3 linked regions of the Pseudovibrio sp. Tun.PSC04-5.I4 genome follow. The protein of the gene in region 2 interacts with the protein of the main gene of each other region in a pairwise test. Links are inferred from orthologs where the notes say so. Each region holds a gene or a part of one and is shown on either strand. Other genes may lie near its edges.

The links.
Region 1: the proteins of secA (region 2) and secG interact in binary tests that used the Escherichia coli proteins (3 or more experiments, as listed by UniProt). The link is inferred for Pseudovibrio sp. Tun.PSC04-5.I4 from one-to-one orthologs.
Region 3: the proteins of secA (region 2) and ybgC interact in binary tests that used the Escherichia coli proteins (3 or more experiments, as listed by UniProt). The link is inferred for Pseudovibrio sp. Tun.PSC04-5.I4 from one-to-one orthologs.

Annotation. Positions count from the first base shown.
Region 1 is NZ_FNLB01000006.1:1,652,690-1,656,203, forward strand. The notes cover bases 151-3,017. They hold secG (preprotein translocase subunit SecG), read right to left. Parts: upstream 1,834-3,017; coding sequence 1,468-1,833; downstream 151-1,467. Other genes in these bases: BLS62_RS12660 (CTP synthase), read right to left, coding at 151-1,289; tpiA (triose-phosphate isomerase), read right to left, coding at 1,956-2,705; BLS62_RS12675 (peptidylprolyl isomerase), read left to right, coding at 2,949-3,017. Outside these bases: more of BLS62_RS12660, read right to left, coding at 1-150; more of BLS62_RS12675, read left to right, coding at 3,018-3,514. UniProt on the Escherichia coli protein: Subunit of the protein translocation channel SecYEG. Overexpression of some hybrid proteins has been thought to jam the protein secretion apparatus resulting in cell death; while this may be true it also results in FtsH-mediated degradation of SecY.
Region 2 is NZ_FNLB01000006.1:3,276,591-3,280,566, reverse strand. Bases 123-3,451 are described here. They hold secA (preprotein translocase subunit SecA), read left to right. Parts: upstream 123-458; coding sequence 459-3,251; downstream 3,252-3,451. Other genes in these bases: BLS62_RS20580 (class I SAM-dependent methyltransferase), read left to right, coding at 3,421-3,451; BLS62_RS20590 (peptidylprolyl isomerase), read right to left, coding at 123-192. Also shown: more of BLS62_RS20590, read right to left, coding at 1-122; more of BLS62_RS20580, read left to right, coding at 3,452-3,976. UniProt on the Escherichia coli protein: Required for protein export, interacts with the SecYEG preprotein conducting channel.
Region 3 is NZ_FNLB01000006.1:3,661,251-3,664,668, forward strand. What follows is about bases 498-3,268. They hold ybgC (tol-pal system-associated acyl-CoA thioesterase), read left to right. Parts: upstream 498-1,533; coding sequence 1,534-2,004; downstream 2,005-3,268. Other genes in these bases: ruvB (Holliday junction branch migration DNA helicase RuvB), read left to right, coding at 498-1,524; tolQ (protein TolQ), read left to right, coding at 2,242-3,027; tolR (protein TolR), read left to right, coding at 3,031-3,268. In the rest of the region: Holliday junction branch migration protein RuvA, read left to right, coding at 1-478; more of ruvB, read left to right, coding at 478-497; more of tolR, read left to right, coding at 3,269-3,418.

The DNA of each region.
Region 1 (3,514 bases), 1.6 Mb from region 2 along the record:
GCATGACGCTGTTCTTTCTCGTTACCGCGTGACCACTCAGTCATTAGACCAACAACAGGATCGTTAGTCGGACCAAACTCCGTGGAGCTCGCATCTTTAATACCAGCCATGTTACGCGCAGCTTCAACAACAGCCATCTGCATACCAAAGCAAATACCAAAGTATGGAATTTTGTTTACACGAGCATAATGCGCAGCAGCAATCTTACCTTCAGAACCACGTTCGCCAAATCCACCAGGAACCAGAATGCCGTTCACACTGGCAAGGAACTGGCCGGGGTCTTCTTTTTCAAAGACTTCAGATTCGATCCACTCAAGGTTCACTTTAACGCCGTTAGCAATGCCGCCGTGTACAAGCGCTTCAATCAAAGACTTGTAGGCATCTTTCAGCACTGTGTATTTGCCAACAATCGCAATAGTCACTTCACCTTCTGGGTTCTGGAGTGCCTGCACGATGTTTTCCCAGCGGGATAGATCCGGCGCTGGAGAGCCTGTAATACCAAATGCATCAAGAACCTGCGTATCCAGACCTTCCTTATGGTAGGTCAGTGGCACTTCATAAATGCTTTTGGCATCATAGGCCGGGATAACAGCTTCTTCGCGCACGTTACAAAACTGAGAAAGCTTGCGACGCTCGTTTTCAGGAATCTGACGATCACAACGAACCATCAGAATATCTGGCTGAATACCAATGGACCGCAGCTCTTTCACAGAGTGCTGAGTCGGCTTGGTCTTCATTTCACCAGCACTGGCAATGTAGGGCATCAGTGTCAGGTGAATGTAGACAGCCTGCCCACGCGGTAAGTCATTGCCAAGCTGACGAATAGCCTCAAAGAATGGCAAACCTTCAATGTCACCAACAGTACCACCGATTTCGCAGAGCACGAAATCGTAGCCGTCATTGCCATCCAGAACGAAGTTCTTGATGGCATCAGTAACGTGGGGAATCACCTGAACTGTTCCACCGAGGTAATCACCACGGCGTTCTTTTGCGATGATGTCCTGATAGATGCGCCCGGTTGTTATGTTGTCCTGCTTGTTTGCAGGACGACCTGTGAAGCGCTCGTAGTGACCCAGATCCAAATCTGTTTCAGCGCCATCATCAGTCACATAACACTCACCGTGCTGGTAAGGGCTCATGGTACCTGGGTCAACGTTCAAATAAGGATCAAGCTTACGAAGCCGCACCTTGTATCCGCGGGCCTGTAAAGCCGCACCAAGAGCTGCGGAGGCAAGTCCCTTCCCAAGAGAAGAAACAACACCACCGGTGATGAATATGTACCGTGCCATGGATCGCTACCAGGTTTTATAAGGGCTGGACTTATCAAGGGGCGTGCACGTCTGGGATGCACTGATAATCCGTAAAACCCTATATAATTGAGTTATGTCTGAACGCACGAATGACGGACACTGCACAAAGTGCGGTGCCGTCAAACGACTATTTCAACTGTATCTGCTTTACAGCAGGTTACTGAGCAGGCGGAACCTGCGGGCCAGTAGGCTCACTTTGCTGCTGCAACTGGTCAAGAAGACCATTACCTGCGCCCTGCTCTGTGCCTTGTGACGCAGAGCCAGCAGGCACTTCGTCTAGCAAAGAACCTGGACGGTCGTCGTAACGAGAGATCAAAGAAAGACCGAGCGAGGTTACGAAGAAGCAGGCAGCAAGAATTGCAGTGCCGCGTGTAAGTACATTAGCAGTGCCACGGCTGCTCATTACGCCGCCGCCGCCACCGCCGCCAATACCCAATGCGCCGCCTTCGGAGCGCTGCAGCAAAACCATCGCCACAAGCGCAACTACGACCATCAGGTGGATAACAATAAGAACGGTTTCCATAGGTATCCGTAGGTTTAATGAATTTGATAATCGGCCTTCTAACCGAATTTGCTGCACCTTTCTACCCTAAAGGCGCAGCAAATTGGTGGACTGCGAACAATAAAATTGTATTTCGGAAAATATTAACCGCGGTAAGCCTCGGCAATCCCCAGGAAATCTGCGGCTTTCAGGCTTGCGCCGCCCACTAGAGCACCATCAACGTTATCAACTGCCAACAGTTCTTTTGCGTTGGTGGGCTTAACAGAACCACCATAAAGAACGCGCAGCTTGCTTCCAATTTCGTTGCCAAACTGCTTGATCAGCGTGGAGCGGATGGAAGTATGAACTTCTGCAACATCAGCAGGTGTTGGTGTAAGGCCTGTACCGATAGCCCAAACTGGCTCATATGCAACGACTGAGTTTTCAGCCGTTGTGCCAGCTGGCAATGAACCAAGAGCCTGTTTGGTTACAACATCAAGAGTAGTACCTGCACGGCGTTCGCTCTCAACTTCACCAACACAGACAATCGCGATCAGACCAGCGCGCCATGCAGCTTCAGCCTTATCACAAACGTCAGCATCAGATTCGTTATGATCTACGCGTCGTTCGGAGTGCCCAACTATGACGTACTTACCACCAGCATCGCGGATCATTTCAGCGGAAATATCGCCAGTATGTGCGCCGCTCGCATTCGCATGACAGTTCTGTGCACCGATTCCGATTTTTTCTTGAGAAGCAAGTTGAGAAAGCAACAATGCGGAAGGGCAAATCAAAAGTTCAACTTTTTCGGCAAGTGCTGAATCGTACCCCGTGCCCATTGCCTCTAATTCAGCAGCAGACGCTTTGAGTCCATTCATTTTCCAATTACCAGCAACGAGTGGCCGATTAGTCATTTCTTATCTTCCCCAAATATGAATTTTAATTTCCCGAATGGAATGCGTGCTCACTAGCATAAAACCACTTAAGCCCCATAGCGGATAACCGCTAGTACGAGGAACTTCGTATCTCATGTCGAATCTCACAACCTTTATGCTGTGTAAACTTGCCCCGCAGCAAAAGGGCTACTATTATCCGGCGGCCTTGCATGTGTGCGTGGGAGAAATCTCCTCGCCTTCAACAAGAGAACGGATAAAATTATGCTCGACGCGCTGCGTAATAGCGTAGGTACCTGGTTCGCGAAGCTTCTGATTGGCCTTTTGGTCCTCAGCTTTGCTGTTTGGGGTATCGCTGACGTCTTTACTGGACTTGGCTCCACTTCAGTCGCAACTGTTGGCGACAAAGAAATACCCGCCGAGGATTTCCAGAGAGCTTATGCGCGGGAGATCGACCAGTTGTCGCGCCGTGCTGGCCAGCCGATTAGCCAAGAACAGGCAGCCACGTTTGGTCTCCCTGCTCAGGTCCTGGGTCGCCTGATCGCCGAAGCCACGCTTGATCAGGAAGCATCAAAGCTCCGCATTGGCGTGTCTGATGAAGCAATCATCAAAACCATTCAAGAAACCCCAGCATTTCAGGGTGTGAATGGATACGATCGAAATCGTCTCAGTCAAGTTCTCTACAACATGGGTGTAAACGAAGACGAATTCGTAATGCTGCAGCAACAAATCGCAGAGCGCCAACAGCTCGCAGAAGCTGTAATTGGAGGCATTACGACACCCAACGCGATGCTTGAAGCTTTTGACAAATACACAATGGAAGAGCGCAA
Region 2 (3,976 bases):
CAACTGCTGCGTATAATCCTGAGCTGCATAAGCCAGATCTGCTTCGGTAATGACTCTCTGCCCTACTTTCGCAACGGGTTTGTCCAGATTGAGGGCCGCGTCAGACTCTTGCGCTTGAGCAGCACCAAGCCCAATAACCAATGCAGCAACGGCAACTGAACTACCTAAGATCCCTGTAATTTTACGAAGCATAAGATCGCTTTCTTTATCTGTTTATGGAGAATTTAAAAAGAGTTGCAGGCAACAAAGCCTTATATTGCGATGGCAACTGCCGTTGACAACCTTTCAACCCACTCTTATCTCTCTGTCGCCTGCTTTTTTAATCGCAGGTGTTTAATATGCAGTGACCCAGATCAGACTCACGGAGATTTGACTGGATATATCACAAATGTGAAGATTTTTAGGGCTCGACCGCGGTGAGAAAAAACCGGCGTGCCCAAAGTAGGAAGGACCGCCACATGGTGGGGCTCGGCGCACTCGCTCGTAAGATATTTGGTTCAGCTAATGACCGTCGGATCAAGACACTCAAGCCCACAGTAGACGCTATTGCTGCTTTGGAGCCGGAAATGGAAGCTCTGACAGATGAACAGCTGGGAGCCAAAACTGACGAGTTCCGCGAGCAACTGGCGAAAGGCGTAAAGCTGGACGATCTCCTCGTTCCGGCATTCGCAGTCGTGCGAGAAGCATCTCGCCGTGTCCTTGGTCTTCGTCACTACGACGTGCAGCTCATCGGTGCTATGGTTCTCCACTCTGGAGAAATCACCGAAATGCGCACCGGTGAAGGTAAGACCCTTGTCGCGACAGCTCCCGTATACCTTAACGCATTGACAGGTAAGGGTGTTCACGTAGTAACAGTGAACGACTATCTGGCAACGCGTGACATTGAATGGATGGGGCAGGTTTACCGCTTCCTCGGCCTGACAACCGGTTTGATCGTCCATGGCATCTCTGATGAAGAACGCAAAGAAGCGTATGCCGCAGACGTGACATACGGCACCAACAACGAATTCGGCTTCGATTACCTTCGTGACAACATGAAGTATGATCGTGAGTCCATGTGTCAGCGCCCGCATAACTATGCGATCGTGGATGAGGTCGACTCCATCCTTGTCGATGAAGCTCGGACACCGCTGATCATTTCCGGTCCCTTGGAAGACCGTACCGATTTTTACAACCTCATTGATACATTTATCCCTCGACTAGCTGCGGAAGATTTTGAACTCGACGAGAAAGCTCGCTCCGCCACCTTCACCGAAGAAGGCAACGAGAAGCTTGAGCGATTGCTCACAGAAGCTGATCTCCTGAAAGGGGAATCACTTTATGATGTGGAAAATGTCACTGCAGTTCACCATCTACAGCAGGGCTTGAAAGCACACAAACTCTTCCAGCGTGATAAAGACTACATCGTCCGCGACGACGAAGTTGTTATTATTGATGAATTCACTGGTCGTATGATGCCAGGTCGACGTTTCTCTGAGGGCCTCCATCAGGCTCTGGAAGCAAAAGAAAAAGTTGCGATTCAGCCGGAAAACCAGACCCTCGCATCCATCACATTCCAGAACTACTTCCGCATGTATGACAAGCTTGCTGGCATGACCGGTACAGCGATGACAGAAGCTGAAGAGTTCATGGACATCTACAGCCTCGACGTGGTTGACATTCCAACCAACGTTTCTGTGCAGCGTGTAGATGACGATGATGAAGTTTACCGCACCGTTGCAGAAAAATACGACGCTATTCAGGTGCTCGTAGATGATTGTCACGACCGCGGTCAGCCTGTTCTTGTTGGCACCACATCCATCGAAAAATCCGAGATGCTCGCCGACTTGTTCACCAAGAACGGCTACACTCAGATAGACGTGTCAGACCCACTCGGCTTTGCAAGCATGTACTCCGGTAAGGATGCAGGCAAAAAGAAAGTCTTTGCTGTACTCAACGCCCGCTACCATGAGCAGGAAGCAATCATTATCGCACAGGCAGGTGTGCCCGGCGCTGTGACCATCGCCACCAACATGGCTGGTCGTGGTACTGATATTCAGCTCGGTGGTAACGTTGAAATGCGTGTCGCCAAAGAGCTGGGCGATATGGAAAAAGGTCCTGAACGCACCGCGAAGGAAGTGGAAATTAAAGCTGAAATTGAGCAGCTGAAGCAAAGAGCGCTGAAGGCCGGTGGCCTTTACGTTGTTGCGACTGAGCGCCATGAAAGCCGCCGCATTGATAACCAGCTCCGTGGTCGTTCTGGCCGTCAGGGTGATCCTGGACATTCCAAATTCTTCTTGTCTTTGCAAGATGATCTGATGCGCATCTTCGGTTCCGAGCGCATGGATTCCATGCTTCAAAAGCTTGGTCTGAAAGACGGCGAAGCAATCGTTCATCCATGGATCAACAAGGCACTTGAAAAAGCACAGCAGAAGGTTGAAGCCCGTAACTTCGACATTCGTAAAAACCTGCTGAAGTTCGATGATGTGATGAACGACCAGCGTAAGGTTGTTTTCGATCAGCGCCTCGAAATGATGGATCCTGAAGTAACTCAGGAAGCTGTTATCGGGATGCGCGAAGAGTTCGTGGAAGACCTCGTTGCAGCACACATTCCAGAACGTGCTTATCCTGAACAGTGGGACACGAAAGGCCTGAAGGAAGAGGTTCTGACAAAACTGAACCTTGACCTGCCAATCGTTGAATGGGCAAACGAAGAAGGCATCGCAGACGAGGAAGTGACTGCGCGTCTGAAGAAAGAAGCCAACGAAAAGATGGCGAGCAAGGCCGCGAACTACGGCCCTGACATTATGCGCCAGATCGAACGCGCTGTTCTGCTTCAGACCATCGATAACCTGTGGCGTGAGCACCTTGCAGACCTTGACCACCTGCGCTCAGCAGTTGGCCTGCGTGGGTACGCTCAGCGTGATCCTTTGCAGGAATACAAAACAGAATCCTTCACACTCTTCGAGACCATGTTGAGCAGTCTGCGCCAAACAACAACAACGCAATTGATGCACGTTGAGATGGTTCAACAGCAAGCACCAGAAGCGCCTCAGATGCCCGCGCATATGCAAGCACATCACACCAACCCTTTGACTGGTGAAGATGAAATGGCTGAAGCAGACAGGCAGCTTGCTCAGGCTCACGCAGCAGCTGCCCCAGAGGGCCGCGAAGCTGAAGACCCTGATACATGGGGCCGAGTTGGCCGCAACGAGCCATGCCCGTGTGGATCTGGCAAAAAGTACAAGCATTGTCACGGTGCGCTGGTCTAGCCGCAAACCGTTTCACGTTTCAAAAGGGCTGCTTCGGCGGCCCTTTTTTGTTGTCTGCGCACGACTAGCTCCATGGGAATTACACAGCAAAAAGATGGGAGTATTCCATTTCAGCCAGAGTGCTAATCTACGCATTCCTTGGCATTAATCTGGAAGTAGCGACCGAAACATGACCAGCTCTCACACGCTCACCTTCAACAAGTTGCTTCGCCAACTGATACCCAAAACCAAGCTGGATAGAACACGTGCTTCAGTAGAGGAGCAGTTGGGGCAACGTATTGAGGCGTTTTATGCGCCAGCAACAAACAGTTACTTGGCCCAGCTTTGCGATGTTTATGGCAGTGATAAAGGGACAAATTGCCCGGAAACATCCAAGTTTCAATGGGAACCGCATACCTATACAGACTTCTACAGCCTGATCTTCGATCATTGCCGTGATAAAATCACAAACGTCCTTGAATGCGGAATTGGCACCAACGACACCAATTGTCTCTCCAACATGGGCAAAGACGGAAAGCCTGGTGCGTCACTGCGCGTTTGGCGCGATTATTTCCCGAATGCGGAAATCACCGGAATAGATATTGACCCCAACTGCCTGTTTTCAGATATTCGCATTCAGACTTTCCAAGTTGATCAGACCAGCACCGACAGCATTGTCAATTTCAAAGCTCAGGTAGCTCCACACCCCTACGATCTTATCATTGATGACGGCCTGCGTCATTATG
Region 3 (3,418 bases), 380 kb from region 2 along the record:
GCTTGCCATTGAGACGATGGTGCGTGAGGACATGATCAGGCTCTTCGGTTTTTCCGAGGATTCTGAGCGTGAATGGTTCCGCCTGTTGATGACTGTACAGGGTGTTGGTGCGAAGGTTGCTCTGGGCATTCTTGGTATTATGAAAGCCTCTGAAGTGGCAAATGCCATTGCGCTGGGCGACAAAACCGCTGTGACACGTGCTCCCGGTGTTGGCAAACGTGTTGCAGAGCGAATTGTTTCTGAGCTGAAATCCAAAGCACCCGCGTTTGCATCTGTTGAGGGGGACACAATCGCAGTTTCCCAGTCTGTGCAGGAAAATGCAGCGGCACGTTCGGTTTCTGATGCGGTGTCTGCTCTGTCCAATCTTGGGTATCAACCAGCACAGGCTGCGGCTGCCATCGCAGCGGCAATGAAGAGCGCGGGCGAGGATGCTCCAGCGGAAAAACTAATTCGCCTTGGCCTTAAGGAACTTATGTAATGGACACGGGCGAGGAACGTATCATCACACCGGAAATTCGGGGTGATGAGATTGACAGTGGCACACGCCCGCAAACATTGGATGAGTTTACCGGGCAAGCGCAGGCTCGTGAGAACCTGAAGGTTTTCATTGGAGCGGCGAAAGCGCGGGGTGAAGCACTGGACCATGTGTTGTTTGTTGGTCCTCCCGGCCTTGGCAAGACGACACTTGCACAGATTATGGCCCGTGAACTTGGCGTGAATTTCCGCGCAACGTCTGGTCCGGTGATTGCAAAAGCAGGTGACCTTGCTGCGTTGCTGACCAATCTTGAGGACCGGGATGTTCTGTTTATCGATGAGATCCACCGCCTCAATCCAGCTGTTGAAGAAATTCTCTATCCCGCCATGGAAGATTATCAGCTTGATCTGATCATCGGGGAGGGGCCTGCTGCGCGATCTGTGAAGATTGATCTGGCGAAGTTTACGTTGATTGCTGCGACCACCCGTATAGGCTTGTTGACTACACCGCTGCGTGATCGCTTTGGTATTCCGGTTCGGCTGGAGTTTTATACGGCTGCGGAATTAGAGCTGATTGTAAAACGCGGGGCGCGGCTGCTGGGCGTTGGTATAAGTGATGCGGGCGCTACTGAAATCGCAAAACGGTCTCGTGGGACACCGCGTATCGCCGGACGTTTATTGCGCCGTGTGCGTGATTTTGCGATTGTGGCGGGTGATGCAGAGATCGATACTGCTCTTGCCGACCGGGCTTTGCGGCAGCTGGAAGTAGACAGCGCCGGATTCGATAGTCTTGATCGGCGCTATCTGACGCAGATTGCTCTGAACTTTGGCGGCGGCCCTGTCGGGATTGAAACCATCGCAGCAGCGCTTTCTGAACCCCGAGATGCCATTGAAGAGATTGTGGAGCCGTATCTGATTCAGAACGGCTACCTGCAACGCACTCCGCGTGGGCGAATCCTGACGCCTGTTGCCTTCAAACACCTTGGTTTGGCTGTGCCGAATAACCCTAATGCACCTCAGATGGCCCTTTTTCAACACGATGAAGAATGATCTGAAGCGATGAACAAAATAAATAATGAGAAAAATTGGCCCGATCTGTCTGGCCGTATTGTTGGCCGGCAGCACATTTTGCCGGTGCGTGTTTATTATGAGGACACGGATTTTTCTGGCGTTGTCTATCACGCGTCCTATCTGAAATTTATGGAACGCGGGCGGACAGAAGTGCTGCGGATGCGCGGGGTGCATCACCACGAGTTTGACTCTGGTAAGTACGGAGAACGTCTTGCATTTGCTGTTCGGCATATGGATATCGACTTTTTAAAGCCTGCGCGAATCGACGATGTGCTTGAAGTTCATACGGATATTACTGAGTGCAAGGGTGTGCGGTTGATAATTGAGCAGCGAGTTTTGCGTGGTGCTGAAGTTTTAATTGCTGCGAAAGTGACGGTTGTTGCCATCTCGGCAGAAGGCAAACCGCGCAGACTTCCTAAGGCTCTTATGGCGCAGATGTATGGGGAAGACCCCCAGTAAAACCTCGCCAAAATTCACTAATATCCATTCAATGTAAACGGGACCCCGAGCCTTTTAATCCTTCAGTAACCTTAAACATGTCTTTTCATTTATGCCTTCAATGCTGGTCGCAGTCGAAGTTTCGCCTAATTCGACAGGCAGGAAGGCTGCTAAATGTTTAATAGATCGGTTGTGTTCGTGGCAGGGGTTCTACCATGAGCTGGTCTTTGGGTTATCAGGGCAAGAGGTCCTTACTACATGAACTCTAAGGTAATGAAACTCGTTGTGGCCATGAGTGCAGCGCTGGCAAGCACTTTGCCAATGGCAGCAGTCGCCCAAGGCGTGCAATCAGTAGAATTGGGAGCCGCACCAGGCTCTGGTTTGTCCTATATTTCGCTTTTTATGGAAGCGGATATCGTTGTAAAAGTCGTGATGATCGGTCTGATGGGTGCTTCGGTTTGGAGTTGGGCGATCATCTTTGACAAGATCGTCCTTTACATGCGGTCTCGCCGTCAGATGAGTCGGTTTGAGAATGCGTTCTGGTCCGGCCAGTCTTTGGAAGAGCTTTACAAATCCCTCTCCTCTCGTGCGAACAACGGCATGTCTGCTTTGTTTGTTGCGGCGATGCGAGAGTGGAAACGCTCTCATGAAGGGGACCGTCCAGCCATTGCCAGCCTTCAGCAGCGTATTGACCGGGTCATGGACCTGACAATTTCGCGCGAAGTTGAGCGATTGGAAAAGCGCCTTTTGTTCCTCGCGACCATTGGGAGTGCGGCTCCGTTTATCGGTTTGTTTGGGACTGTTTGGGGCATCATGAATGCCTTTACCTCCATTGCAGCTTCCAAGAACACCAGTCTTGCTGTTGTTGCTCCGGGCATTGCAGAGGCACTGTTTGCAACGGGGCTTGGTCTTATCGCGGCTATTCCAGCGGTTATCGCCTACAATAAACTGCAGAGTGACTCCGGTAAGCTTACGGCTCGGATGGAGGGTTTTGCGGATGAATTTTCTGCCATCCTTTCCCGCCGAATTGATGAGCGAGGATAAACCATGGGCATGAGCAGTGGAGCAGCTGGTGGAGGTGGACGCTCAGGCGGCAGACGTGGTCGTCGCAGGCAGTCACACGCCCCAATGAGCGAAATCAACGTGACACCGATGGTGGATGTGATGCTGGTGTTGCTGATCATCTTTATGGTGGCAGCTCCTTTGCTAACCGTTGGCGTTCCTATTGATTTGCCTGAAACCCGCGCGAAAGCGATGGAGGGCGACACTGAGCCGATAGCGATTTCCGTAAAATCCGACGGCAAGGTGTACATTCAGGATACTGAGATCGCCGTTGATGAACTGATCGCAAAACTCGGTGCTATTGCAGAAAATGGCTACGACGAGCGCATTTACGTGCGCGGAGATCAGGATGCTGATTATGGGATCATTATGA